2 regions of the Metabacillus flavus genome follow, and region 2 is predicted to be linked to the other one. Evidence: a T-box and tRNA genes for the amino acid it is inferred to sense, from the RefSeq annotation. Region 2 holds a T-box; the other holds one or more tRNA genes.

Region 1 (15,102 bases), 1.3 Mb from region 2:
TCTCATAATAATCCAGGACTTGTTCTGCAGTCAGGCCAAAGGTAAAGATATTAGGAGTGCCAACTGATTCAAGAATCTCTACATTTGCTCCATCAAGAGTACCGAGAGTTAAGGCGCCATTCATCATAAATTTCATGTTTCCTGTACCGGAAGCCTCTTTAGATGCAGTGGAAATTTGTTCACTTACATCAGCCGCCGGGAAAATGGACTCAGCAAGCGAAACACGGTAATTTTCCATGAAAACCACTTTAATCATCTTGGAGACTTTAGGATCTGAATTAACCTTCTCGGCTAAGGAATTAATTAGCTTTATGACTTTTTTTGCATAATAGTAGCCAGGCGACGCCTTTGCCCCAAAAATGAACGTACGCGGATAAACAGAGAAGTTGGAATCTTCCCGGATCCGATTATACAGATACATAATATGAAGCACATTGAGCAGCTGCCGTTTATAGGCATGAAGCCGCTTGACCTGCACATCAAAGATGGAAGAGGGATCGACCTTCATTGAAGATTGCTCAAAAATTTTCTGAGCCAAAATCTCCTTGCGCGCCTGTTTAATTTTAGCTGTTTTTTCCTTCATGCCCTCATCATAGATAAAACGCTTCAGCTGGATCAAATATTCAGGATCCTTCACCCACCGATCGCCGATTGCCTCAGTGATCGTATCTGCAAGTTCTGGATTTGCCTTTAGCAGCCACCTTCTATGAGCAATTCCATTTGTCTTATTATTGAATTTCTCAGGCTCAAATTCATAGAAAAGCTTCATTTCACGCATTCTGAGGATATCGGAATGGATTTTTGCAACCCCATTGACACTATGGCTTCCTGCAATCGCCAGATGAGCCATCTTAACAAGGCCATGGGCAAGGATGGCCATTTGCTCGATTCTATTCCAGTCGCCGGGATATCTCTCCCATAATGCTTTACAGTAGCGTTCATTAATTTCTTCAACAATTAAATAGATTCTTGGAAGAAGCGGTTTAAACAAATAAATCGGCCATTTTTCAAGGGCTTCTGACAATGTTGTATGATTCGTGTAGGAGATGGTATTTGTGGTGATTTTCCAGGCTTCTTCCCATTCCATTCGTTCTTCATCCAGAAGAATTCTCATCAATTCCGGAATCGCCAATACAGGATGGGTATCATTAATATGAATAGCCACCATTTCATGAAAATTATGAAGGCTGCCATTCTTTTTACGAAAGGAGCGAATGATGCTCTGCAAGCTGGCTGATACAAGGAAATACTGCTGCTTAAGGCGTAAAATTTTCCCTTCATCATGTGTATCATCCGGATAAAGGAATTCAGAAACTGCCTCGGTTTCCCGCTTGTAAGTTAGCAAATCTCTGTTTAGGGGAGGATGATGGGCGGGCTCTGCGCTCCATAAGCGGAGCGTGTTCACTGTGCTGGTTTCATAGCCAATCATTGGCATATCATATGGAACGGCAACGACCGTTTCCGGCGAAACATGTTTGAATTCCAGTTTACCATCCACTTCACGGCTTTCAGTCGTTCCCCAAAAAGCAATATCAACTGCCTGATCGGGTTTTCTGACTTCCCACACGTTTCCATGGCGCAGCCATTGTTCTGGATACTCAACCTGATAGCCATCTGCAATCTTCTGATCAAACAACCCATGTTTGTATCGGATTCCGCAGCCATGGCCTGGAAGGTCAAGCGAAGCAAGAGAATCAAGGAAACAAGCAGCAAGGCGGCCAAGACCGCCATTGCCTAAGCCTGCATCCGATTCCGACTCTTCTATATCCGTTAAGCTGATTCCAAGTTCTTCAAGACCCTTTTCTACAACCTCCCGGATACCAAGGTTCAACAGGTTTTGCCCCATTAATTTACCGAGCAAAAATTCTATTGATAAATAATAGACCTGCTTATTGTTGGCAGAGCGGTTTTTTTCATTTGTTTCAATCCAGTTCGTGCTGATGTATTCTCTTACCATATGGCCTAAAGTATTGTATTGATCCCTGCTGGTAGACTCTCTGAACGTCTTTCCATATGTCATTTCCAGCCTTTTTAGAAAACTTTTCTGGAAAGATTCTTTACTTGAGAACAATACTCCCACTTCCCATCAAATCAGTATAGAGCTGATTGTATTTGCTGGCAGATTGAGACCAGCTGTAATCCTGGCTCATTGCGTTCCTGACAAGTTTATTCCATAATTCTTTATCCTCTCTGTAAATAGAGAGAGCACGCCTAACCGTATGCATCATGTCATGAGCATTAAAACTTTTGAATGAAAATCCATTTCCTTCACCTGTTGCTTCGTTGTAGGAAAGAACCGTATCATTCAGACCGCCGGTTTCCCGAACCACAGGGATCGAGCCATATCGAAGGGCTATAAGCTGTCCAAGTCCGCAAGGTTCAAATCTGGAAGGCATCAGGAATAAGTCAGAACCTGCATACACTCTGTGGGCTAATGGCTCATCAAAGCCTATGTACGCTTTTACATTCTCAGGATATTTATGTTCCATATGGCGGAAATAGTTTTCAAACTCATCTTCGCCTGTGCCAAGAATGATCCACTGCGTATCGCTGTCCACCATCTCTTCCATCACATGTCGCACAAGATCAAGACCCTTTTGTTTAGTCAGCCTTGTAACCATGGAGATAACCGGGACATCGGGTTTTTCAGGAAGACCGAACATTTTTTGCAAAGCAGCTTTATTATCCTGTTTCTTCTCAAGAGTTGACACATCAAAAGGTGCTTTGAGGAAAGCATCTTTTGCAGGATTGTAAATTGTGTCATCGATTCCATTCAGGATTCCATGTAGGGAGGCGCCTTTTGCCCTCAGCAATCCGTCAAGACGCTCACCATAATAAGGAGTCTGAATTTCTTCCATATAGGTTGGGCTGACGGTAGTAATGGCTGAAGAAGAAATGATCGCTGCTTTCATGAAGTTCACGCATTGATAAAATTCCAATTTATCGGCTGTGAAATCCTCATGTCCAAGGTTCAGGAGATCATAAATGATCTCCTGAGGGAAAATCCCTTGAAACTCAAGATTATGAATCGTAAAGACTGTTTTCATTTCAGCATAAAATGGATCAGCTGCATACACCTCATTCAGGAAATATGCCACCATGCCTGTATGCCAATCATGGCTATGAATAACATCGGGCTGAAAATCGATGGCTTTAATTGCTTCCAGAACGGCTCTTGAAAAAAATGAAAACCTTTCGCCATCATCGTAATGCCCATACAAAGAGTCACGTTTAAAATAATATTCGTTATCCAGAAAATAATACGTAACCCCATCCATCTCAAAAACTTCAATGCCGCAGAACTGAGATCTCCAGCCTACAGCCACTTCAATCTCTTTTACTTTTGTCATCTGTTCTCTGTATTTTTCGGGAATCTGCCCATACTTCGGCATGATGACTCTTACATCAGATCCTAACCGGGTAAGTTCTTTCGGCAGCGCCCCGGCTACATCGGCCAAACCGCCGGATTTGACGAAAGGCACACATTCAGATACGGCAAACAAAATTTTCACGACTTAATCAGCACTCCTTGGACAGATCCTTTGCGCAGAACAATTGGGTGCTCCATTGTACCTTTCAGAACTTCGTGGCTTCCAATTTTAACATCCTTATCTAGAATAACGTTATCAAGCACGCAGTTTTCGCCCACAGTGGATTTCTGCATAATAATCCCATTTTTTATTACAGTATCTTTGCCAATATGAACTGCTCTGAAGATGATGGAATTTTCTACATGCCCTTCAATACGGCAGCCATTTGCAATCATAGAATTGCGTACATATGAGGATTTAAGATATTTAGTAGGAGGTTCATCCTTTACTTTCGTATAAATAGGCGCAGCTTTAGGGAAAAGCTCTTTCCAAACTTCCGGCTTTAACAGATCAAGACTGTAGCGGAAATAAGACTGAATGGAATCAATCACCGAAACGTAGCCGTTATACGCATATTCACAGATGTTCAGCTGGGATCTGCCTTCATTTACTACTTGATTTAATGTTGTAAATCCATTGTTATCATAGGAGGAAATTAAATCTTTCAGCAGTGAGGTTTTAAGCACATACATTTGCAGAGAATTGCCTTCTTTAGTGATTTCCGTTACATCGCAGCCCATTTCAATATGGTGCTTAAGGACTTTGCAGAAATCAATGTTGCAAACAGTATGGCTGTTTGTAATAACTGTATATTCCTGACGGCTTCTTTTGAAATAATCAAAATGATCTTTGAATTGGCGGAACGATCCGAATTCATCGTATTCATCATGCAGATGCGGAGAAGGGAAAAAGAACAGGCCGTCCCGTTTTCTGTTTAAATCCCACTCTTTTCCTGATCCAAGGTGATCCATTAAAGAACGGTATTGGTATTTAGGGAATATAGCGACGCTGTCTACTCCTGAATTAACCAAATTAGAAAGTACAAAATCTATTAATCTATATCTTCCACCAAAGGGAATAGCAGCCATTGAACGATTTTGTATTAAATCATCAATATTCTGGCTATGCGCTGTTGCATCAATTATTCCAAGCATGCTCATGTTCATGCTTTGCCACCTCTTTCGTCTCAAGTAGTTTACGTTCTTTTTTCAGTGACTTCTGCATCGCGCGCAGCCACTTGCTGCTGTCTAATATAGTCCGGAGTAACAAGCAGGACTTCTTCTAATTCAGGGTTTGAGCGAATAACCGTTCCATCCTCAATGGTCATTCCGCTTGGAACGATGGCATTCTCAATATAGACGTTGTTTCCAATTACCGCATCCGGCATGACAACACACTTTTTAAGGAAGGTATCTTTGCCCACTGTTACACCCTGGAACAGGACGGAATGCTGTACGGTTCCGTATACAACACAGCCCTCATTTACAAGAGAATCGGTTACTTCTGCTTCTGCAGAAATAAATTGCGGCGGCTGGTTTGGATTGACAGAATAAATTCTCCAATCCTGACTGAACAGATTAAGCTCAGGATCGTCTTTTAATAGATCCATATTTGCTTCCCATAGACTTTTCACAGTTCCTACGTCTTTCCAGTACCCTTTGTACGGATAAGCTACAAGCTTTTTCTTTTCTTCAATCAGGAGTGGAATAACGTCTTTCCCAAAGTCATTGCTGGAATACGGATTGCGCTCATCCATCTCCAAATATTCCTGAAGGACAGACCATTTAAAGATATATACGCCCATTGAAGCGAGGTTATTTTTAGGATTTTGAGGTTTTTCATCGAACTCAACGACTTCCATCTGCTCGTTCGTGTTCATGATTCCGAATCTGTTTGCTTCTTCCCAAGGGACTTCAATAACTGAAATGGAAACGTCGGCGTTTCTTTCAACATGGTAGTCCAGCATCTTAGAGTAATCCATCTTATAGATGTGATCACCAGAAAGAATCAGTACGTATTCAGGGTCATATTGCTCTAAATAATTTAAATTCTGGTAGATGGCACTTGCTGTGCCTTTATACCATTTTACTTCAGAGGATTCTGCATATGGGGGAAGTACGGTTACCCCTCCATTTTTACGATCCAGGTCCCACGCGCTTCCAATTCCGATATACGAGTGAAGAACAAGCGGCTGGTACTGTGTAAGAACCCCTACAGTATCAATTCCAGAGTTTGTGCAATTGCTCAGAGTAAAATCGATTATTCTGTATTTCCCTCCAAATGGAACGGCAGGCTTCGCCAAATTCTTAGTTAATGAACTAAGACGGCTGCCTTTCCCCCCTGCCAGAAGCATTGCTACGCATTTCTTTTTCATTGTTGTTCTCCCTTCTCTTTTTAATTGCTCTCAGCAAGCTAAAACCAAATGGCGGGACCGTCATGCTGATGCTGTACGGCTGGCCATGAAGTTCCTCTTTTTCAGCTTTCAATTCTTTGATATTCACCTGACCGGAACCTCCGAAATGAACATCATCACTATTCAAAATCTCTACATATCTCGTGTCTGCCGGTACCCCGATTTTGTATCCGTGATACACATCGCTTCTGAAATTACAGACTGCAACAAGCACTTCCCCTTCTTTAGATCCTTTTCTCATGAAGGAATAAATACTTTGTTCCGCGTTGTCTGCATCAATCCATTCAAATCCTTCCGGAGAATGATCCAATTCATAAAGAGGCTTTTGCTTTTTATAAACATTCATTAGTTCTTTAAAATAAACCCTTGTATCACGGTGAAGCTCATAATCCTCCAGGAACCAATCGAGCTGCTCGAGATCTTTCCATTCATCGAACTGGCCGAATTCAGACCCCATAAAAAGAAGTTTCTTCCCCGGATGAACCAGCATGTAGCCTAGCAGCAAGCGCAGCTGAGCAAACTTTTGCCAGTAATCACCAGGCATTTTATTTAGAAGTGACTTTTTCCCATGAACCACTTCATCATGAGAGAATGGAAGAATAAAATTTTCATTAAAAGCATACATGAGAGAAAAAGTCATCTTATGATGAATATGCTTGCGGTCATGCTGGTCCGTCTCCATATACTCCAGCACATCATTCATCCAGCCCATATTCCATTTATAATTGAATCCCAGCCCTCCATCCGAAACAGGGCTAGTAACCAAAGGCCAATCAGTAGAGTCTTCAGCAATCATAAGTGTATGAGGATCATAGGCAAAAACTGTCTCATTCAGCTTTTTCAAAAAGTTTACAGCGTATGGATTTTCAAACGAATCACTATTTGGCCAATAAAGCATGTTAGCTACCGCATCTACGCGGAAACCATCTATATGATATTTCTCCAGCCAAAACAGGGCATTCGAGATCAAAAAGCTATGTACTTCCGGTTTGCCCAAATCGAAATTGGCTGTACCCCAGACTACATTTTCCCGATCATTGTAGTTTGTATATTCAAATACCGGCTCCCCGTCAAACATATATAGACCATGTGCGTCCTTGCAAAAATGTCCCGGAACCCAATCCATGATCACTCCAAGGTCGTTTTGATGGCAGACATCGATAAACTCCATAAACTCCTTAGGTGTACCATATCGGCTTGTTGCAGAGAAATATCCTGTTCCCTGATAGCCCCATGAGCGGTCATATGGATGTTCAATTACCGGCATGAGCTCAATATGGGTAAATCCATGATCGATTGCATAAGGTATTAACTCTTCGCTTAGTTCTTTATATGAATAAAGGCTTCCATCCTCTTTCTTCTTCCAGGAAGCTAAATTGACCTCATAAATAAAGACAGGCTTTTGATAAATATTTTTTGTTTTTTTCTTTCTTTGCCACTTTTGATCGTTCCATTTGTACCCTTCCAAATCGGCTACAATAGAAGCTGTATTAGGTTTAAGCTCTGAATAAAAAGCAAACGGGTCAGCTTTCAGCAGCCTGGAACCATTTTTGGCAATCAGTTCGTACTTATATACATCTCCTAGCTTCAAATCCGGAAAGAACCCAGTCCATATCCCTTCATTGCTTACTTTCTCAAGTACGTAATCCGTGCCCTTCCACTGGTTAAAATCACCAGCAATTCTTACCTGTTTTGCATGTGGTGCCCACACAGTGAATTGAACTCCGCTTACTCCATCAATAGTCTTAAAATGAGCGCCAAATTGTTCAAAGCTCTTAAACAGGCTTCCTTCATGAAACAAATGAACCTCAAAATCTGTAGGACTTGCAATCATTCAGCATAAACCCTCCCCGCATTTTAGAGTGTATCTCAATCTATATACCCCTTTTACTACTTTTTAATTCTCTACTTTGAAAAAAAAACCCTTTTGTGCAAACGCTTTTATAATTAGACATAATCTAACAAATATTTATTGAAGGCATATAAAAAGTTATTTTTATAAATAGAAATGAGAAAAGTATATAAAAAATAGAGGTAAACCCCCTGCTGCAAAGGGGTTCTTTTATAACGAACGAATAAAACCATTATTTCAAAAACATGTTTTAATAGAAAATTTGTCGTAATTAGTCGAATTTTAATTTTCAAAAAAGCTAAATTGAAGGAAAAAATAAAGGAATTACCAGGGTACAGAAAAGATTAATTTTCTATTTAATCCTATAAACTACAATTAATGACCAATAAATTTTAAATAAAATGGAAAAGCTGTGTTCAAAAAAGGTTGCAGAATCCAGTGACATGGACTATATTTCTAAAAAGATGCCGCACAAGGAGGCCAATGACTTGTTAAGTTTAATGAAACCGGATTTTACTCTTAAACATGCATATATGGAGTTTTATGAGGAATGGAAAAACTCAGAAGAAAAAATCGTTCCATGGGTGGTAGCTGAAAACCCTGCTGACTTTGAAAAGTATCTGCACTATTTAAAGGAACAGGAGCAGGGGAAAAACATTCCTGAGAATTTTGTACCCCACTCTACCTATTGGCTTCTTTTGGACAAGGATCGCATTGCAGGAGCGGTTAACATCAGGCATAGGCTGAATGAATACTTAAAAGAACGGGGAGGCCACATTGGATACGGAATAAGACCTTCTGAGAGGCAAAAAGGATATGCCACAGCAATCCTGTCCCTGGCCCTGGCTGAAACAAAACGAATGGGGATTAAAGAAGTACTGGTTACGTGCGACAAAACCAATATCGCCTCAGAGAAGACGATTATAAAAAATGGAGGAAAATTCGATTCAGAGTTTACTGAAGAAAACGGGAATGTTGTAAAGCGATTTTGGATAGCCGATTGAACTGTCCTCGCTTAACAAGTATGGAGCACCGGTTTTATGCTTGAAAAGATAAAACAAAAAAACGCTGCATCTGCAGCGTTTTTTACAATGACCCGTACGGGATTCGAACCCGTGTTACCGCCGTGAAAGGGCGGTGTCTTAACCGCTTGACCAACGGGCCGAATAGATGGCGGAGAAGGAGGGATTTGAACCCTCGCGCCGCTTACGCGACCTACACCCTTAGCAGGGGCGCCTCTTCAGCCACTTGAGTACTTCCCCTTATACATAAATAGATGATCTGTGAAAGTATTCTCACAAACCTGTTTAACACTTATAATGAAAATGGCTCCGCAGGCAGGACTCGAACCTGCGACCGATCGGTTAACAGCCGATAGCTCTACCACTGAGCTACTGCGGAACAAAATGGGCCTGAATGGACTCGAACCATCGACCTCACGCTTATCAGGCGTGCGCTCTAACCAGCTGAGCTACAGGCCCATATTCAATAGAAATGGAGCGGGTGATGGGAATCGAACCCACTACATCAGCTTGGAAGGCTGAGGTTTTACCAGTAAACTACACCCGCATGAAATGGGGCGACTGATGGGAATCGAACCCACGAATGTCGGAACCACAATCCGATGCGTTAACCACTTCGCCACAACCGCCACTTCAATATAAATGGTGGCTCGGGACGGAATCGAACCGCCGACACATGGATTTTCAGTCCATTGCTCTACCGACTGAGCTACCGAGCCATTATAATTTTTTCGTCAGAAACTTTTGATTAAGTTATCTTATGTACCAAGAAAACATAAATGGCGGTCCGGACGGGACTCGAACCCGCGACCTCCTGCGTGACAGGCAGGCATTCTAACCAACTGAACTACCGGACCATTTTGGTTGCGGGGACAGGATTTGAACCTGCGACCTTCGGGTTATGAGCCCGACGAGCTACCAGACTGCTCCACCCCGCGATAATAAAAATTATTAAGTTTAGCTGCGCTTATAACTAACCTAATTTCTGAACATTTCTCTTACTCAGTATTACTGTCATAGCGGAAATAATACCTGCTAAAGTAAAGAGTATATGGAGGAGGAAGAGGGATTCGAACCCCCGCGGGGTTTGACCCCCCTGTCGGTTTTCAAGACCGATCCCTTCAGCCAGACTTGGGTATTCCTCCAAAGAATAAGTGATGGTGGACCTTGTAGGACTCGAACCTACGACCGGACGGTTATGAGCCGTCTGCTCTAACCAGCTGAGCTAAAGGTCCTATATGGTAGCGGCGGAGGGGGTCGAACCCACGACCTCACGGGTATGAACCGTACGCTCTAGCCAGCTGAGCTACGCCGCCATATAGTGATATATATAATATTGGTGGAGCCTAGCGGGATCGAACCGCTGACCTCCTGCGTGCAAGGCAGGCGCTCTCCCAGCTGAGCTAAGGCCCCATTATTCAAGGAAATGGTCGGGAAGACAGGATTCGAACCTGCGACCCCTTGGTCCCAAACCAAGTGCTCTACCAAGCTGAGCTACTTCCCGATATGGCGCGCCCGAGAGGACTCGAACCTCTAACCTTTTGATTCGTAGTCAAATGCTCTATCCAATTGAGCTACGGGCGCAAAATATTATAAGAGTGCCGAGGACCGGGATCGAACCGGTACGGTAGTCACCTACCGCAGGATTTTAAGTCCTGTGCGTCTGCCAATTCCGCCACCCCGGCGTTAAGGATTGGAGCGGAAGACGGGATTCGAACCCGCGACCCCCACCTTGGCAAGGTGGTGTTCTACCACTGAACTACTTCCGCAAAAAAAAGAAATGGTGCGGGTGAAGGGAGTCGAACCCCCACGCCGTAAGGCGCTAGATCCTAAGTCTAGTGCGTCTGCCAATTCCGCCACACCCGCTTGTTATATAAATCGAAATGGTGAGCCATGAAGGACTCGAACCTTCGACCCTCTGATTAAAAGTCAGATGCTCTACCGACTGAGCTAATGGCTCTCTGTTTTGCCTACACTCTGAAGTTTGCAAGACGCCCAAATCTCAGAAAGCTTATTCAAGCAGCGGCTCCATTTGGGCGCTGATGTTTTGCTTTGAAGATTATTCGAACGTGCTCTACCGACTGAGCTAATGGCTCTCTGTTTTGCCTACACTCTGAAGTTTGCAAGACGCCCAAATCTCAGAAAGCTTATTCAAGCAGCGGCTCCATTTGGGCGCTGATGTTTTGCTTCGAAGATTATTCGAACGTGCTACCAAGAAAGTGGTGCCGGCAAGAGGACTTGAACCCCCAACCTACTGATTACAAGTCAGTTGCTCTACCAATTGAGCTACACCGGCATTTGAATTTAGGTAAAATAAATGGTGGAGGATGACGGGATCGAACCGCCGACCCTCTGCTTGTAAGGCAGATGCTCTCCCAGCTGAGCTAATCCTCCATATAGTTTCGGCTTGCGATGAGCGGCGCATTGCGTTGTCGTCTTCACTCACTCCCATCCTCACGCACTTATGTGCGCTCCGGTGGTCGATCTTTCGACTCCTAGCACTGCTTGCTCCTCTCAACCCTCTTGCATTTACTTTGTTTGGTGAGGTTTCGGCTTGCGATGAGCGGCGCATTGCGTTGTCGTCTTCACTCACTCCCATCCTCACGCACTTATGTGCGCTCCGGTGGTCGATCTTTCGACTCCTAGCACTGCTTGCTCCTCTCAACCCTCTTGCATTTACTTTGATGAGTGGCTGTTTCGGTTTATGATCCGAATCGAATCATGCATTTATAATAAAATATATGCCTGGCGGCGTCCTACTCTCACAGGGGGAAACCCCCAACTACCATCGGCGCTAAAGAGCTTAACTTCCGTGTTCGGTATGGGAACGGGTGTGACCTCTTTGCCATAGTCACCAGACATATTCCATAAAAAAGCGGCAAGATTTATTATACTATGATTCCAGAAGAAATCAAGATATTTTTAATCTTTTTTTGCTCTTTCAAAACTAGATAACGATTGCTGCACGAGTAAAGCAGCCTTACTTGAATAAAGGTTAAGTCCTCGACCGATTAGTATTCGTCAGCTGCACGTGTCACCACGCTTCCACCTCGAACCTATCAACCTGATCATCTTTCAGGGGTCTTACTCTTGCGATGGGAAATCTCATCTTGAGGGGGGCTTCATGCTTAGATGCTTTCAGCACTTATCCCGTCCGCACATAGCTACCCAGCGATGCCTTTGGCAAGACAACTGGTACACCAGCGGTGCGTCCATCCCGGTCCTCTCGTACTAAGGACAGCTCCTCTCAAATTTCCTGCGCCCGCGACGGATAGGGACCGAACTGTCTCACGACGTTCTGAACCCAGCTCGCGTACCGCTTTAATGGGCGAACAGCCCAACCCTTGGGACCGACTACAGCCCCAGGATGCGATGAGCCGACATCGAGGTGCCAAACCTCCCCGTCGATGTGGACTCTTGGGGGAGATAAGCCTGTTATCCCCGGGGTAGCTTTTATCCGTTGAGCGATGGCCCTTCCATGCGGAACCACCGGATCACTAAGCCCGACTTTCGTCCCTGCTCGACTTGTAGGTCTCGCAGTCAAGCTCCCTTGTGCCTTTACACTCTGCGAATGATTTCCAACCATTCTGAGGGAACCTTTGGGCGCCTCCGTTACATTTTAGGAGGCGACCGCCCCAGTCAAACTGCCCGCCTGACACTGTCTCCCGGCCCGATCAGGGCCGCGGGTTAGAAGTTCAACACAGCCAGGGTAGTATCCCACCAATGCCTCCACCGAAGCTGGCGCTCCGGTTTCCAAGGCTCCTACCTATCCTGTACAAGCTGTGCCAAAATTCAATATCAGGCTGCAGTAAAGCTCCACGGGGTCTTTCCGTCCTGTCGCGGGTAACCTGCATCTTCACAGGTACTATAATTTCACCGAGTCTCTCGTTGAGACAGTGCCCAGATCGTTACGCCTTTCGTGCGGGTCGGAACTTACCCGACAAGGAATTTCGCTACCTTAGGACCGTTATAGTTACGGCCGCCGTTTACTGGGGCTTCAATTCAAAGCTTCGCTTGCGCTAACCTCTCCTCTTAACCTTCCAGCACCGGGCAGGCGTCAGCCCCTATACTTCGCCTTGCGGCTTCGCAGAGACCTGTGTTTTTGCTAAACAGTCGCCTGGGCCTATTCACTGCGGCTCTTCAAGGCTATTCACCCTAAAGAGCACCCCTTCTCCCGAAGTTACGGGGTCATTTTGCCGAGTTCCTTAACGAGAGTTCTCTCGATCACCTTAGGATTCTCTCCTCGCCTACCTGTGTCGGTTTGCGGTACGGGCACCATTTTCCTCGCTAGAAGCTTTTCTAGGCAGTGTGGAATCAGGAACTTCGGTACTTAATTTCCCTCGCCATCACAGCTCAGCCTTAACCAAGGGACGGATTTGCCTATCCCTTGAGCCTACCTGCTTGGACGCGCATATCCAACAGCGCGCTTACCCTATCCTCCTGCGTCCCTCCATTGCTCAAACGGAAAAGAGGTGGTACAGGAATCTCAACCTGTTGTCCATCGCCTACGCCTTTCGGCCTCGGCTTAGGTCCCGACTAACCCTGAGCGGACGAGCCTTCCTCAGGAAACCTTAGGCATTCGGTGGAGGGGATTCTCACCCCTCTTTCGCTACTCATACCGGCATTCTCACTTCTAAGCGCTCCACCAGTCCTTCCGGTCTGGCTTCTCAGCCCTTAGAACGCTCTCCTACCACTGTTCGTAAGAACAGTCCACAGCTTCGGTGATCCGTTTAGCCCCGGTACATTTTCGGCGCAGGGTCACTCGACCAGTGAGCTATTACGCACTCTTTAAATGGTGGCTGCTTCTAAGCCAACATCCTGGTTGTCTAAGCAACCCCACATCCTTTTCCACTTAACGGATACTTGGGGACCTTAGCTGGTGGTCTGGGCTGTTTCCCTTTCGACTACGGATCTTATCACTCGCAGTCTGACTCCCATAGATAAGTCTTTGGCATTCGGAGTTTGACTGAATTCGGTAACCCGATGAGGGCCCCTAGTCCAATCAGTGCTCTACCTCCAAGACTCTTACTATGAGGCTAGCCCTAAAGCTATTTCGGAGAGAACCAGCTATCTCCAGGTTCGATTGGAATTTCTCCGCTACCCACACCTCATCCCCGCACTTTTCAACGTGCGTGGGTTCGGGCCTCCATTCAGTGTTACCTGAACTTCACCCTGGACATGGGTAGATCACCTGGTTTCGGGTCTACGACCACGTACTCAATCGCCCTATTCAGACTCGCTTTCGCTGCGGCTCCGTCTTTTCAACTTAACCTTGCACGTAATCGTAACTCGCCGGTTCATTCTACAAAAGGCACGCCATCACCCGTTAACGGGCTCTGACTACTTGTAGGCACACGGTTTCAGGATCTGTTTCACTCCCCTTCCGGGGTGCTTTTCACCTTTCCCTCACGGTACTGGTTCACTATCGGTCACTAGGGAGTATTTAGCCTTGGGAGATGGTCCTCCCTGCTTCCGACGGGATTTCTCGTGTCCCGCCGTACTCAGGATCCACTCAGGAGGGAACGAAGTTTCGACTACAGGGCTGTTACCTTCTTTGGCGGGCCTTTCCAGACCGCTTCTTCTACCCCGTTCCTTTGTAACTCCGTGTTGAGTGTCCTACAACCCCAGAAGGCAAGCCTTCTGGTTTGGGCTAATCCCGTTTCGCTCGCCGCTACTCAGGGAATCGCTATTGCTTTCTCTTCCTCCGGGTACTTAGATGTTTCAGTTCCCCGGGTCTGCCTTCCAGATCCTATGTATTCAGATCAGGATGCTGCTCCATTACGAGCAGCGGGTTTCCCCATTCGGAAATCTCCGGATCAACGCTTACTTACAGCTCCCCGAAGCATATCGGTGTTCGTACCGTCCTTCATCGGCTCCTAGTGCCAAGGCATCCACCGTGCGCCCTTTCTAACTTAACCTGATAACGGAAGTTATCTTCGTTAGAGCTGAAAACAGATGTCTTCAGACTTGATGTTCTCTTCATACGCAAGCGCAGAAGAAAATCGTAAGGTTACTTGCTTACTCGTGTGAATGTTTGACATTCATATCGTTATCTAGTTTTCAAAGAACAAGTTTATAGAGAGAATGATCTCTCAAAACTAAACAAAATCGAAGTGCGTCCGTTAATTGTGCACCGCATGGGTGCTGATAATTCTTCCTTAGAAAGGAGGTGATCCAGCCGCACCTTCCGATACGGCTACCTTGTTACGACTTCACCCCAATCATCTGCCCCACCTTAGGCGGCTGGCTCCCTTACGGGTTACCCCACCGACTTCGGGTGTTGCAAACTCTCGTGGTGTGACGGGCGGTGTGTACAAGGCCCGGGAACGTATTCACCGCGGCATGCTGATCCGCGATTACTAGCGATTCCGGCTTCATGCAGGCGAGTTGCAGCCTGCAATCCGAACTGAGAATGGTTTTATGGGATTCGCTTAACCTCGCGGT
Region 2 (15,102 bases):
TGTTAAAAGAATAAATTCAAGACGGGTGCTGTGAAAACACGCTGTCACAAGGTAAAAGGCATGCCTTCCTAAGGCTGCGGGTGAAGCTGTTCAATGTGCGATCTCAAAATGTTCGTGATGCAGATTGTAAAGTTGTCCATCAAATAATAGAATAAGAAATGTAGAGAGAGAAGGAGGTGCCATAGAATGAACAACAGTGAAATCTTCGTGAGTCTCGACATCGGTACATCCAGTGTTAAAGTCATTATCGGGGAAATGGCCGACGATGCTTTAAACGTAATCGGTGTGGGGAATGTAAAATCAGAAGGATTAAAAAAAGGTTCAATCGTTGATATAGACGAAACCGTTCATTCTATTAAAAAAGCCGTGGAACAAGCGGAACGCATGGTAGGAATTCCCCTGAAAAGAGTGGTTGTGGGGGTTGCAGGCAACCATGTACATCTTCAGGATTGTCATGGTGTGGTTGCTGTTTCCAGTGAGAACAGGGAGATAGCAAATGAAGATGTCCGCCGAGTTATTGAAGCGGCCCAGGTGATGTCCATTCCTCCTGAACGAGAAATTATTGACGTTATTCCCCGTCAGTTCATCGTTGACGGTCTGGATGAGATAAATGATCCCCGCGGAATGCTTGGGGTCAGACTTGAAATGGAAGGGACAATCATTACCGGTTCCAAAACAATCTTACATAATCTGCTCCGCTGTGTTGAAAGGGCGGGGCTCGAAATAACAGACATCTGCCTTCAGCCTTTGGCTGCCGGTTCTGTAGCATTGTCCCGTGACGAGAAAAATCTCGGAGTTGCCATGATTGATATCGGCGGCGGCTCTACAACAATTGCTCTATTTGAGCAGGGGCATCTGCGTTCTGCTTCCGTTCTTCCTATCGGAGGGGAGCATTTGACAAAGGATTTGTCCATCGGGCTCCGTACAGCAACAGAAGAGGCAGAAAGAATCAAGGTTAAACATGGTCATGCTTTTTACGACCTTGCTTCCCCTGATGAAGTGTTTGAAGTATCCATCATTGGAACCGATCAAAAACAGCAATTTAATCAGCTGGAAATCTCTGATATTATTGAAGCAAGACTAGAAGAACTATTTGAGATGGTTCAACATGAGCTTATGAGGCTGGGCGTGAGAGACCTTCCAGGCGGTTTCGTTCTGACAGGCGGTACTGTCAGTATGCCTGGTGTGCTTGAACTTGCCCAGGATATGCTGCAAAGCAGTGTGAGAATTGCAAGCCCTGACTATATCGGAGTGAGAGAACCCCGCTATATGACAGGTGTCGGGCTCATACAATTTGCATATAAAAATGCAAAAATTCAAGGCAGAAGAATTGGTTCAAATGTTTCTCAGGAAGTATATGCTGAACAGGCAGCAGCTGTAAGAGAGGAACAGCCTCAGCGAAACAGCAGCAAACCAAAACCAAACGAAGAAAAAAAGCAGAGCAAAGTGAAAAAGTTTTTCGGCTACTTCTTTGAATAAAATGATCAACCAGAAGTGATTGATGGATTAGGAGGATTAAGCATGTTGGAGTTTGAAACGAATATTGACGGTCTAGCAACCATAAAAGTAATTGGGGTAGGCGGAGGCGGAAACAACGCTGTAAACCGAATGATTGAACATGGTGTTCAAGGGGTAGAATTTATTGCCGTTAATACGGATGCACAAGCATTAAATCTATCAAAAGCGGAAATAAAGATGCAAATAGGTTCCAAGCTTACTAGAGGACTTGGTGCGGGTGCAAACCCTGAAGTAGGCAAAAAAGCAGCAGAAGAGAGCAAAGAGCAGATTGAAGAAGCACTTCGCGGTGCGGATATGGTCTTTGTAACTGCTGGTATGGGCGGCGGAACCGGAACAGGTGCTGCACCAGTTATTGCTCAAATTGCAAAGGACTTAGGCGCACTGACAGTGGGTGTTGTGACACGTCCATTTACATTTGAAGGAAGAAAGCGTGCCATGCAGGCATCTGGCGGTATTTCTTCTATGAAAGAATCAGTAGACACATTGATTGTTATCCCAAATGACCGCTTGCTTGAAATTGTAGATAAAAATACACCAATGCTTGAAGCGTTCCGCGAAGCGGATAACGTTCTTCGCCAAGGTGTACAAGGTATATCTGACCTGATTGCGGTTCCTGGTCTAATTAACCTTGACTTTGCAGATGTGAAAACGATTATGTCCAACAGAGGGTCCGCACTCATGGGGATTGGTGTAGCAACTGGAGAGAGCCGTGCAGCTGAGGCGGCAAAAAAAGCGATCTCAAGTCCGCTTCTTGAAACATCCATTGATGGCGCCCAAGGCGTCCTTATGAACATCACTGGAGGAACAAATCTAAGTCTTTATGAAGTGCAGGAAGCTGCAGACATCGTGGCATCCGCATCTGATCAGGAAGTAAACATGATCTTTGGATCTGTTATCAATGAAAACCTGAAAGACGAAATCGTCGTAACGGTTATCGCAACAGGTTTCAGCGAACAGGAAATTAATCCAGGCAAACAGCCTCGCTTTGGAGGAAGCACTCAAACGCCTCAAACTCCAAAACCGGCTATGCCTCAAAAGCGTGAACGGGAACGCGAAATGAAGCGCGAAGAACCGTCACCATACAATGAAAGTTCCCGCCAGCAGCAGCCTGATGACGCTCTGGATATCCCGACTTTCCTTAGAAACCGGAACAGAAGACGATAATATTCCTGGAAAAAGAGCCTGGCATACCTGCCTGGCTCTTTTTTGCGTGAATTTTATAAGCCAAAATACGGGCATAACCCTGCCAGCCTGCGCCTGAAGAAAGGAATAAAACGATCAAACTCAGAACTCTCCCCTTCCGACAAAACCCCTTAAAAAAACACCGTTTTCCCCCTCATGAATTGACAGACTTCCTCGGACGATCTCATTATACTTAGGGCTATATCCTGCTATTTAGACAATCTGGAACCTGTCATGGAAGAGGGTTAGACATTGTCCGTATATTTAGATGTCATATGGATGCTTAATTTCCTTTTTGATCTGTTTCTTCTGATGCTTACTGCTTCCTTACTGAAGAGGCCAAAAGTTTGGTATAGGCTTTTATTGGGTGGTTTCATAGGTTCATCTATCATTCTTTTCATGTTTACACCCCTTGGGCCGTTCTTCAGTCATCCTGCAGGGAAGCTTTTCATCTCTGTCCTCATGGTTTGGTCAGCTTTTGGCTTTGTACGGTTTAAATACTTTCTGCAGAACTGGTTTATGTTTTACTTTTCAACATTCGCTCTTGGCGGGGGAATTATTGGAGCCCATTATTTTCTGCAGCAAGACAGCTATTTAACCAATGGAATATTAATGACCCAGACAACAGGCTTCGGTGATCCGATTACGTGGATTTTTGTTATTATTGGTTTTCCTCTGCTTTGGCTGTTTTCAGCAGGGCGGGGGAATGACGTGCAAGTAAAAAAACTCCAGTATCATGAAATCGTTCAGGTAACGGCCGTTTTCGGAGAAACGATTCTGCCTATGGCCGGGCTGATTGACAGCGGAAATCAGCTTTTTGACCCCATCACAAGAACGCCTGTCATGATTGCAGATACGGATAAACTGACCGGTCTGCTTCCTAAGGCTCTGACAGACAAAGTGATGTCAGGGAATATTCTGGACGATGCGCCTGAGCTTGAAGATCATTGGCAGCTGCGAATGCGGATTATTCCATACAGGGGAGTCGGGCAGCAAAATCAATTTCTTATCGGCTTAAAGCCGGACTCTTTAATAATCAAGACGGAAAAAGAAGAAATAAACGTGAAAAAAGCCATTATCGGCTTAAGCTCCTCCCAGCTATCGGCTGATGGAGATTTTACATGCATTGTTCATCCTCAAATGCTTCAGGGGACATCATCTGCACATGTGTCTTAAATAAGTTTACTCGCGTTTTGGACTTTTAGAAGGGGGAATAAGATGAAAAACCTTAGGCTGAGAATTACGTATTGGTGGTACAAATTATTAACGAAGCTTGGCTTCAAGACAGATGAGATTTATTACATTGGCGGAAGTGAGGCTCTTCCTCCCCCTCTTAATAAAGATGAGGAAGAAATACTTCTCAAGAAGCTTCCCACCGGGGACCTGGCAGCCAGAGCAATTCTCATTGAACGAAACCTTCGGCTGGTCGTGTACATTGCGAGGAAATTTGAGAACACGGGTATTAATATCGAGGATTTAATAAGCATCGGTACAATCGGTCTGATTAAGGCAGTCAACACGTTTAACCCTGAGAAGAAAATCAAACTGGCTACATATGCCTCCAGATGCATCGAAAATGAAATCCTGATGTATTTGAGAAGAAACAATAAAATCCGGTCCGAGGTTTCCTTCGATGAACCGCTCAACATTGATTGGGACGGCAATGAGCTTCTCCTCTCGGATGTTCTCGGAACAGACGATGATATTATTACGAAGGATCTGGAAGCAAATGTTGACCGTAAGCTTCTCCTAAAAGCTCTTCAGCAGCTGAACGACAGGGAAAAGCAAATTATGGAGCTTCGGTTTGGCCTTCAGGGAGGAGAAGAAAAAACACAAAAAGATGTCGCCGATATGCTGGGGATCTCTCAATCGTATATTTCGAGGCTGGAAAAGCGCATTATCAAACGGTTAAGGAAAGAATTTAATAAAATGGTTTAAAAATTTCTAAATAAAAAGGGTCTAAAAAACCCTTATTTTATTTGGGAAAAATAATTTTCTTGTAATTTTAGCGTCTTTTTAATGTGCATATTTTTCCAACACCAGGAAATACTGTTTTTTGTACAGCAGCTCCTGACTGGAGGGAAAGATGTGACACGAAATAAAGTAGAAATTTGCGGAGTAGACACGTCAAAGCTTCCCGTACTAAAAAATGAAGAAATGCGAATTCTCTTCAGAGAGATGCAAAGCGGGGACAATTCAGCAAGAGAAAAACTCGTAAATGGAAATCTCAGGCTCGTTCTGAGTGTCATCCAGCGTTTTAACAACAGAGGAGAATTTGTCGATGACTTGTTTCAGGTTGGCTGTATTGGCCTTATGAAATCCATTGATAATTTCGACCTGGGACAAAATGTGAAATTTTCAACTTATGCTGTACCTATGATTATAGGGGAAATCAGACGCTATCTGCGCGATAATAATCCGATTAGGGTTTCCAGGTCATTAAGGGACATCGCCTATAAAGCCCTGCAGGTGAGGGAAAAGCTAATGACCCAGACGTCAAGAGAACCATCCGCAGAAGAAATAGCAAAGGTGCTTGAGGTACCCCATGAAGAAATTGTCTTCGCCCTCGATGCCATTCAGGATCCAGTTTCATTGTTTGAGCCGATTTACAATGACGGCGGCGATCCGATTTATGTAATGGATCAGCTAAGTGATGAGCGGAGCCGGGATATCCAGTGGATCGAAGAGCTCGCCTTAAAGGAAGGAATGAGGCGACTTAACGACAGGGAAAAACTTATCCTAAGGAAGCGATTTTTTCAAGGGAAAACACAAATGGAAGTTGCTGATGAAATAGGAATCTCCCAAGCACAGGTTTCGAGGCTGGAAAAAGCAGCAATCAAGCAAATGAATAAAAATATTCAGCAATAAGATGGACAAGCCTAAGGGATCCTGCCGGAAACGGAGGATCCCTTTTCATGTTGAGAGGGAAACTTCTGCTCATGATTGTGTACGAATACTAAACGAAACCTCTCATACATTGAATAGTAAAAGATACGTTTGATGGGAGCGGTTAATATGATGAACATTTCCGAGTTTCAAACAAAGGATATTGTTAATGTTTCAGACGGGAAGAAGCTGGGAAGCATTGGGGACTTCGATATTAATGTTACAACAGGAAAGATACAGGCTATTATTATAACAGGACCGGGCAAAATGATGGGATTCTTCGGAAGGGAAGAGGAATTTGTAATCCCATGGCGAAACATAGTAAAGATTGGGGAAGATGTAATTTTAGTGAGGATGTCTTCTCAGGATCTTTCCCCTTAATAAGCCGTGTGAAATTATGCAATAAATGATTAATTTTGCCCTTTATTTTATGAACTTAAAGGGAAAGATGTGGTAAAATAAAAGCATTCATCCAGGGATTTTGTCGAAAGGAGATTGATATCATGATGGAGCCATTTACAAAGGATCGGGAAACATTTTTGAGCCTGGGCGGCTTTGCAAGAATCAATTCTTCTATCATTGCAGGTTTTACTGTAAAAAACGGAGGAGTAAGCACCTCCCCTTTTTCTGCTTTAAATATGGGGCTTCATGTGAACGATAATCCTGCCGATGTGGCGGCAAACAGAGAAGCCTGTGCATTTGAAACATCCATTCCTCTCCGAAACTGGGTATTTGCAGATCAGGTTCACGGAAGCCGGATCGTGAAAGCGGAGAAGGAAAATCGCGGGAACGGCGCTTATGATTATGAAGAAGCGATACCTGCTGCCGATGGAATCTATACAGAAGAAACAGATACGGTGCTTGCACTTGCCTTCGCCGATTGTGTACCGATCTTTTTTATGAAGAGAAAATGAAGCTTATCGGAATAGCACATGCCGGATGGAAGGGAAGCGTTCTTAACATTGGCCAAGCCATGATCAGCCGCTGGATAGAAGAGGAAGATGCGCAATTAGAACGGATTCATGCGGTAATAGGGCCATCTATTGGATCATGCTGCTACAAGGTTGATGACCGTGTGATTGAAGAAGTAAACAAGCTTTTTGACCCTGTTGAAGAGCTTCCATACATGAAAGCGGCACCGGGCCAATATTCCCTTGACCTGAAAGCACTTAACGAAGCATTGCTGGTGAAAGCCGGATTAAATAGAGAAAATATTGCAGTGTCCGGCCTTTGTACAAGCTGTGAGCATGAATTGTTTTTTTCACATCGCAGGGACGAGGGAAAGACTGGCAGAATGATTGGCTTTATTGGTTTGAAAGAGGAGGGTTCTTGATTGGAAATAAAAGAAAATCTGTCTGTCATCAAAGAGAATATCAACAAAGCTTGCAGACAGGCTGGACGGAATCCTGAAGAAGTGAGGCTCGTGGCTGTGACAAAGTACGTTACAGCTGATCGGGCGGAGGAAGCCATTGAAGCAGGAATTATTCACCTGGGGGAGAATCGGGATGAAGGACTTGCTGAGAAGTATGAACGCATAGGCAATAAAGCAGTCTGGCATTTTATCGGTTCCCTGCAGTCAAGAAAAGTAAAACATGTAATTGATAAGGTTTCATACATACATTCACTGGATAGGCTTTCCCTTGCAAAAGAGATCGATAAGCGCGCAGAAGCACCCGTTCAATGTTTTGTACAGGTCAATACGTCTGGTGAGGTATCCAAGCACGGAATAAAGCCTGAAGAAACGATTTCATTTATAAAAGCATGCAGTGAATATCCGGCCATACAGATTGCCGGTCTGATGACGATGGCTCCCAGCACTGACGACACCTCAACGATCCGCCGGACTTTTCAGCGCCTTAAAGAGCTTAAAGAAGAAATACAAGGCCTGGGACTGGACCATGCACCCTGCACTGAGCTTTCCATGGGAATGTCCAGCGATTATATGATTGCTATTGAAGAGGGAGCTACTTTCATCCGAATCGGCTCTTCTCTTGTAGGATAAATTACAGGAGGTGTCAAAAATGAGTATCAAAAACCGCTTTAAAACCTTTTTTGCTCTTGATGAAGAGGAATATGAATATACTGATAAACAAAGCTATGAGGAGGAGGAAGAATATTTATCTCCCGAGCAGCAGGCACCAAGAAAAGAAGGAAAGCAAAACGTTGTAAGTTTGCAAAGCCTTCAAAAATCCTCTAAAGTAGTGCTATGTGAGCCTCGTGCATACTCTGAAGCTCAGGATATTGCAGATCAGCTAAAGAACCGCCGTGCGATTGTTGTCAATCTTCAGCGGATTCAGCATGATCAGGCAAAACGGATCGTTGATTTCCTCAGCGGCACAGTTTATGCGATAGGCGGAGATATCCAAAAAATCGGGATGAATATATTTCTCTGCACTCCAGATAATGTGGACGTATCTGGAACCATCTCCGAATTGGCAGTTGAAGATGAACCTCAAAGGTGGTAATGGGCAATGGACTTAGTGTTTTCAGTATTAGGATCTTTACTGCAGGTGTATTCGTATGCCATCATCATTTATATTCTCATGTCATGGTTTCCGAATGCGAAGGAGAGCAGATTCGGACAAATTCTTGCGTCGGTTTGCGAACCCTTTTTAGAACCGTTCCGCAGGATCATTCCTTCACTTGGCATGATTGACCTGTCTCCAATTGCAGCGATACTGGTTTTAAACCTGGCACAAGGCGGATTGCGGTCTCTATACTATATGATTGCGTAAGGGAAGGGACGTTATGGTCCCTTTTTCCAATTAATGAAACGGTGATGCAAATGACAGATTTATTTCAGCATTTTAGAGAAGATGAACGTGATTTTATTGAAAAAGTGATTGGCTGGAAAGAATATGTTCTTTCTTCTTACAGCCCGAAGCTGACTGACTTTCTGGACCCGAGAGAACAGGAAATTGTCCGTTCGCTGATCGGTGATCAAAAAGAAGTGAATGCTGCTTTTCAAGGAGGAACGCCTCAGGCGGAAAGAAAACGGGCGCTGCTTTATCCGGAGTATTTGGAACCGGACCATGACGATTTTGCTTTAAGTTTATTTCAAATCAGCTACCCTTCGAAATTTGTAAATCTTGAGCATAGGCAAGTCCTCGGCGCTTTAATGTCGATCGGGCTCAAGCGATCAAAATATGGAGACATATTAATAGAGGATGAGAACATTCAGCTCGTGGCTGCGGAAGAAATGGATGACTTTTTAAAATTGCAGCTTACCGAGATCGGGAAAGCAAAGGTTGAGCTGAAGAAAATTGATTTTTCAAAGGCGATTGCAAAGCATGATGAGTGGAGCGAGTCCTCCACTACCGTTAGCTCCCTTAGACTGGATGCGGTAATAGCGGCAATTTACGGAATCTCCAGACAGAAGGTGCAGCCGCTTCTGCAGGCAGGACAAGTAAAGGTAAATTGGCGTACTGCGGAACAGGGATCGATGGAATGCCAGGAAGGCGACAGGATTTCAGTAAGAGGTTTCGGACGCAGCAAAGTGACAGAAATCCTTGGCCGTACGAAAAAAGATAAAATCAGACTTCTATTTGGCAGACAAAAATAATCATGAATTTTGGAGGATTTGCCCCATAATTGCCGAATAATGAATTATAATGGTATGCAGGAGTGCAAACCGATACATATGGAGGTGGCCTTTGTGCCTTTAACACCGCTTGATATTCATAATAAGGAATTTAATAAAGGATTCCGCGGTTATGACGAAGATGAAGTAAACGAATTTCTCGATCAGGTTATTAAAGATTATGAAATGGTGCTCCGCGATAAAAAGGAATTCGAAACACGGGTTGCAGAGATGGAAGAAAAGCTGAGCCACTATACGGTCATCGAAGAAACCTTAAATAAATCTATTCTGATTGCACAGGAAACTGCTGAAGAAGTAAAACGCAACGCCCAAAAGGAATCCAAGCTGATTATTAAAGAGGCAGAAAAAAATGCTGACCGCATCATCAATGAATCCCTTTCAAAATCCCGCAAGGTAGCGATGGAAATTGAAGAGCTGAAAAAACAGTCTAAAGTGTTCCGGACACGTTTCCAAATGCTGATTGAAGCACAGCTCGATTTATTGAAAAACGATGATTGGGATCATCTCCTTGAATATGAAGTGGACAGCGTCTATGCAGGAGAAGAGGAAGAAGCTAAATACCGTTCTTGACTTTTTCATGGGAATTCGCATATAATTTGAGCACAATCAAAATATGACTCGACGATGACAGGGATAGTAGTCTGAATGAACCCTTTACAAAGCGAACCGGGGGTGGTGGGAGCCCGGCTAAAGACATCAGATGAAAATCACCCTTGAGTTCCTTCCTGAAATGCATTAGTAAGGAAGGCGCCTCATTCACGATAAGAATGCTTAAGTGGATGTGTTTTTTTGCATCTATAAGGGTGGTACCGCGTGAAGCAAGCCTTCTCGTCCCTTTCCAGGGATGAGAAGGCTTTTTTGTATTTTTTTACCAAAACCTGCCAGGGATGAGTCCCTGAAGCGAAAATCGACAGTCAATTTTATCAGTGCCTAAACATAGGAGGAAAAAGAAATGGATTATAAAGATACTTTGCTCATGCCTAAAACAGAATTTCCAATGCGCGGAAATTTACCGAAGCGTGAACCTGAAATGCAGGAAAAATGGGAACAGATGAATATTTATAAAATGGTTCAGGAGCATACAAAAGACCGTCCGCTCTTCATCTTGCACGATGGACCTCCATATGCAAACGGCGATATTCACATGGGCCATGCTCTAAATAAAATCCTTAAGGATTTTATCGTCCGCTACAAATCCATGAGCGGCTACAATGCACCTTACGTTCCCGGCTGGGATACGCATGGTCTTCCAATTGAAACAGCTTTGACAAAAAATAAAAAAGTAAACCGCAAGGAAATGTCTGTTGCCGAATTTCGCAAGCTGTGCGAAGAGTACGCTTGGGATCAGATTAATGGTCAGCGTGAGCAATTTAAACGTCTGGGAGTAAGGGGAGACTGGGACAATCCTTACGTAACCCTTCAGCCTGAGTATGAAGCGCAGCAAATCCTTGTTTTTGGTGAAATGGCTAAAAAAGGATACATCTATAAAGGCAAGAAACCAGTTTACTGGTCTCCATCCAGCGAATCAGCTCTTGCAGAAGCGGAAATTGAATATCAGGATAAAAAATCTCCATCCATCTATGTAGCTTTTGACGTAGCAGATGGAAAAGGCGTGCTAGAAGAGGATGAAAAAATCATCATCTGGACAACAACTCCATGGACCATTCCGGCAAACCTTGGAATCGCTGTCCATCCTGACCTGGAATACAGTGTAGTCCTTGCAAACGGAGCAAAATATGTTGTGGCATCAGAACTGCTCAATGCCGTTGCAAAAGAGCTTGAATGGGAAAATCATGAACTTGTACGCACGGTTAGAGGAAAAGAAATGGAAAGAGTCTCTGCGAAGCATCCGATCTATGGAAGAGAATCCCTTGTTGTTCTCGGCGAACATGTTACGACTGATGCAGGAACAGGCTGTGTTCATACCGCTCCAGGCCATGGGGAGGATGACTTTATCGTAGGCCAGAAATACGGTCTGGATGTTCTATGCCCAGTCGATGAAAAAGGCGTTATGACAAACGAAGCTCCCGGATTTGAAGGTCTGTTTTATGACGAAGCGAATAAGCCAATTACTGAAAAACTTCAGGAAAACGGTGCTCTGCTTAAGCTGCAGTTCTTCACCCACTCCTATCCGCATGATTGGAGAACGAAAAAACCGGTGATTTTTAGAGCAACAGCACAGTGGTTTGCTTCCATTAAAGATTTCCGCAGTGAACTTCTCGATGCTGTGAAAGAAACGAAATGGGTTCCGGCATGGGGCGAAACAAGATTGTTTAACATGGTAAGAGACCGCGGTGACTGGTGTATTTCAAGACAGCGGGCGTGGGGTGTTCCGATTCCTGTGTTCTATGCAGAAAACGGCGAACCGATCATCACGGATGAAACGATCAGCCATGTATCTGATTTGTTCCGCCAGCACGGTTCCAATATCTGGTTTGAGCGTGAAACAAAGGATTTATTGCCTGAAGGATTCAAACATAAAGGAAGCCCGAACGGCAATTTCACACGTGAAACGGATATCATGGACGTATGGTTTGATTCAGGATCTTCTCATCAAGCCGTTCTGCAGGAACGAGATGACCTGCAGCGTCCAGCTGACTTGTACCTTGAGGGATCGGATCAGTACAGAGGCTGGTTTAACTCATCCCTATCCACAGCTGTGGCTGTAACTGGCAAAGCGCCTTATAAAGGGGTATTAAGCCATGGATTCGCTCTTGATGGCCAAGGCCGCAAAATGAGTAAATCTGTAGGGAACGTCGTTGTTCCTTCTAAAGTCATGAACCAGCTCGGCGGAGATATTCTTCGCCTATGGGTAGCTTCTGTTGACTACCAGGCCGATGTCCGGGTATCTGATGCTATTCTAAAGCAAGTGGCTGAAGTATACCGCAAAATCCGCAATACTTTCCGTTTCTTATTAGGAAATCTTGCGGACTTTACTCCAGCGGATGCTGTAGAATGGGAAAACCTTCGGGATGTTGACAGATATATGCTTGTAAAACTCAACAAACTGATTGACAAAGTAAAGAAAGCATATGATGAATATGAATTTGCTGTTATCTATCATGCCGTCCATAACTTCTGCACAATCGAATTGAGCGCATTCTATTTGGATTTTGCTAAAGATGTTCTTTACATCGAGGGCAAAGATCATCCGGACCGACGTGCAATTCAAACCGTTCTGCATCAAACCTTGATGGCTCTGACCAAATTAACTGCGCCAATTCTTCCTCACACTGCCGACGAAGTTTGGGAGCATATCGAGTCAGAAAAAGCAGCAAGCGTTCAGCTTACTGATATGCCTGAAAGCACTGTGATTGAACATGCAGACGTACTTGAAGAGAAATGGGATGCATTCATGGCTCTTCGTGATGACGTGCTAAAAGCGCTTGAAACCGCAAGAAATGAAAAAACAATCGGAAAATCCCTGACGGCTAAAATTACACTTTATCCGGATCAAAAAGCAAAATCCCTGCTTGAATCGGTAGAAGAGGATCTTAAACAGCTCTTTATCGTATCCGGATTTGATTTTGGCGGAGACATGAGCGCTGCACCGGAAAACGCCCAGGAATTCAGCAATGTAAAAATTACAGTTGAAGCAGCAGAAGGAGAAACATGTGAACGCTGCTGGATCGTAACACCAGAGGTAGGGCAAGACGAAAACCACCCAGGTCTTTGTGCCCGCTGTGCTGCCATCGTGGAAAAAGAATATGCATCAAACTGATTGAAGTTTAAAGAGACCCGAATTAGATTCGGGTCTCTTTATCATGCTGTAAAGGGTGGGGAATATTGTGAAGCGAAATTTTACACTCCCTGTTAGTCAGACAAACGAGAAGAAAGCAGACTTGTCAGACAAAATAGTCAGACAAACGAGAAGAAAGCAGACTTGTCAGACAAACCCAATTAAAACTCCCCGCAGTCATACCCGTCCTGCACTCCCAAAAAATCCGTGGAAAAAAATGAACAGGGTGAGGTTCGGCTGAAAGGATAAACTATTTTTACAAACCTTACAGCAGGAGTTGAGCCGCATTGAGCATGGATTTTTTTGCGATAAGAAAAGAGCTTGAATTAATGCGGGAGGAGCTTCAGGAGCGATTGTTTCACCATTCATTTTTTGAAACCGGGAATTCCGAGGTGTTATCCGGAACGATCATGTTTCATGTTAAGGAAGAGCTTCATGATGTGGAGCATGCGCTTAACAAAATGAACAGCGGCTTATATGGCATTTGTGAAGAGACGGGAGCAGTGCTTCCGCTGTCCAGTCTTAAATATCTGCCGACAGCAAGGAGCATTCATGATTTTTCTTATAAGGATCAATACGAAAAAAAGTCGCTTCCTTTTGATTATACAGGAGTCACTGATTACGCTGGCCAAAGCACTGAAGAGATGGTGCATTGAAACCGTTCATTAATCTGAACGGTTTTTTTCGCTATTCCTTACTCTTTTCAACTTTTTGTGATAAAATTCAATGTATCTAATTTGAATGGTTGGGGGAACGTACGTGCGTTTAGTGAGCTACATACTTGCGATTGCTGTTATTTGTTTGGATCAGCTGACGAAATGGCTGGTTGTTCAAAATTTGGAAATTGGAGATAGCATACCTGTCATAGAAAATTTCTTTTACATCACGTCCCATCGGAATGAAGGGGCGGCCTGGGGGATTCTTCAAGGCCAGATGTGGTTCTTCTATATTGTAACGCTTGTAGTGATTGTTGCGATTGTGTATTATATCCAAAAATTCGCAGCGAAAGCGGGCTTGCTGGGTGCTGCTTTAGGATTGATGCTTGGCGGAGCCATCGGGAATTTTATTGACCGTGTTCTTCACCAGGAGGTTGTTGATTTTGTTCAAACCTTTATCTTCTCGTACAATTTCCCAATTTTCAATATTGCAGACTCTTCGCTTTGCATAGGGGTCGCACTGCTGTTTATTCAAATGGTGATTGACAGTAAAAATGAGAAAAAAGAGGGGCAAATCTTGTAATGGACATCCATGAATATACGATCGTAACTGAACATGCCGGTGACAGGCTGGATAAAACTCTGTCAGCTTTAAATCAGGATTGGTCCCGTACTCAGATTCAGTCGCTTATGAAGAGCGGACTGGTTCTTGTTAATGGCAATGCTGTAAAAACAAATTATAAAGGCGTGGAAGGCGATCTTGTAACGGTTGAAATTCCTGAGCCTGAAGAATTAAATATCCAGGCTGAAGAAATGGATTTGGAAATTTTTTATGAAGACAGTGATGTGCTTGTTGTGAATAAACCGAAGGGCATGGTTGTTCACCCCGCACCGGGTCATCTGACCGGAACACTGGTTAATGGCTTAATGGCGCATTGTAAAGATTTGTCAGGTATTAACGGGGTGCTAAGACCGGGAATCGTCCATCGAATCGACAAGGATACGTCCGGACTGCTCATGGTTGCCAAAAATGACCTGGCACATGAATCCCTTGTCACCCAGCTGGTTGAAAAAACCGTAACAAGAAGGTATAAAGCGCTCGTTCATGGAAACATTTCCCATGATCAAGGGACAGTAGATGCCCCGATCGGCCGTGATAAACAAGAACGCCAAAGTATGACGGTAACGCGTGAAAACAGCCGCGATGCGGTTACTCACTTTAAAGTACTGGAACGATTCAAAGATTTCACTTTTATCGAGTGCCAGCTTGAAACAGGAAGAACTCATCAAATCCGCGTGCACATGAAATATATCGGCTACCCGCTGGCGGGAGACCCGAAATACGGGCCGAGAAAAACTCTTTCTATTGGGGGACAGGCTCTTCATGCGGGAATCCTTGGCTTCGTCCATCCCCGGTCTGGCGAATATATGGAATTTGAAGCACCCTTACCCGGGTACTTCAGTCAGCTTTTAACGCAAATTGATAAATAAGCATTGACAGTAAGCTATGCATTTGACAT

The links. The T-box of region 2 lies ahead of ileS (isoleucine--tRNA ligase). A T-box ahead of a tRNA ligase gene usually reads a tRNA of that ligase, here a tRNA-Ile.
Region 1: it encodes a tRNA-Ile, which carries the amino acid that the T-box ahead of ileS (isoleucine--tRNA ligase) is inferred to sense. The anticodon was not compared.

Annotation. Positions count from the first base shown of each region.
Region 1 is NZ_JAGVRK010000001.1:3,051,691-3,066,792, forward strand. It holds gene J9317_RS15575 (glycogen/starch/alpha-glucan phosphorylase) at 1-2,071, opposite strand, end outside; gene glgA (glycogen synthase GlgA) at 2,058-3,512, opposite strand; gene J9317_RS15585 (GlgC family sugar phosphate nucleotidyltransferase) at 3,509-4,537, opposite strand; gene J9317_RS15590 (glucose-1-phosphate adenylyltransferase) at 4,567-5,745, opposite strand; gene glgB (1,4-alpha-glucan branching enzyme) at 5,690-7,618, opposite strand; gene J9317_RS15600 (GNAT family N-acetyltransferase) at 8,137-8,640, shown strand; tRNA gene J9317_RS15605 (tRNA-Glu) at 8,729-8,800, opposite strand; tRNA gene J9317_RS15610 (tRNA-Ser) at 8,808-8,898, opposite strand; tRNA gene J9317_RS15615 (tRNA-Asn) at 8,963-9,037, opposite strand; tRNA gene J9317_RS15620 (tRNA-Ile) at 9,044-9,117, opposite strand; tRNA gene J9317_RS15625 (tRNA-Gly) at 9,132-9,205, opposite strand; tRNA gene J9317_RS15630 (tRNA-His) at 9,212-9,287, opposite strand; tRNA gene J9317_RS15635 (tRNA-Phe) at 9,302-9,377, opposite strand; tRNA gene J9317_RS15640 (tRNA-Asp) at 9,439-9,515, opposite strand; tRNA gene J9317_RS15645 (tRNA-Met) at 9,520-9,596, opposite strand; tRNA gene J9317_RS15650 (tRNA-Ser) at 9,711-9,803, opposite strand; tRNA gene J9317_RS15655 (tRNA-Ile) at 9,817-9,893, opposite strand; tRNA gene J9317_RS15660 (tRNA-Met) at 9,898-9,974, opposite strand; tRNA gene J9317_RS15665 (tRNA-Ala) at 9,996-10,071, opposite strand; tRNA gene J9317_RS15670 (tRNA-Pro) at 10,086-10,162, opposite strand; tRNA gene J9317_RS15675 (tRNA-Arg) at 10,166-10,242, opposite strand; tRNA gene J9317_RS15680 (tRNA-Leu) at 10,258-10,343, opposite strand; tRNA gene J9317_RS15685 (tRNA-Gly) at 10,353-10,427, opposite strand; tRNA gene J9317_RS15690 (tRNA-Leu) at 10,440-10,524, opposite strand; tRNA gene J9317_RS15695 (tRNA-Lys) at 10,543-10,618, opposite strand; tRNA gene J9317_RS15700 (tRNA-Thr) at 10,879-10,954, opposite strand; tRNA gene J9317_RS15705 (tRNA-Val) at 10,977-11,052, opposite strand; rRNA gene rrf (5S ribosomal RNA) at 11,402-11,517, opposite strand; rRNA gene J9317_RS15715 (23S ribosomal RNA) at 11,650-14,576, opposite strand; rRNA gene J9317_RS15720 (16S ribosomal RNA) at 14,821-15,102, opposite strand, start outside.
Region 2 is NZ_JAGVRK010000001.1:1,736,737-1,751,838, forward strand. It holds gene ftsA (cell division protein FtsA) at 187-1,479, shown strand; gene ftsZ (cell division protein FtsZ) at 1,522-2,682, shown strand; gene spoIIGA (sigma-E processing peptidase SpoIIGA) at 2,953-3,876, shown strand; gene sigE (RNA polymerase sporulation sigma factor SigE) at 3,919-4,638, shown strand; gene sigG (RNA polymerase sporulation sigma factor SigG) at 4,720-5,568, shown strand; gene J9317_RS08975 (YlmC/YmxH family sporulation protein) at 5,716-5,967, shown strand; partial or broken gene pgeF (peptidoglycan editing factor PgeF) at 6,093-6,919, shown strand; gene J9317_RS08985 (YggS family pyridoxal phosphate-dependent enzyme) at 6,920-7,588, shown strand; gene J9317_RS08990 (cell division protein SepF) at 7,608-8,051, shown strand; gene J9317_RS08995 (YggT family protein) at 8,058-8,321, shown strand; gene J9317_RS09000 (YlmH family RNA-binding protein) at 8,372-9,148, shown strand; gene J9317_RS09005 (DivIVA domain-containing protein) at 9,242-9,757, shown strand; T-box leader at 9,803-10,026, shown strand; gene ileS (isoleucine--tRNA ligase) at 10,140-12,908, shown strand; gene J9317_RS09015 (TraR/DksA C4-type zinc finger protein) at 13,220-13,582, shown strand; gene lspA (signal peptidase II) at 13,686-14,165, shown strand; gene J9317_RS09025 (RluA family pseudouridine synthase) at 14,165-15,073, shown strand.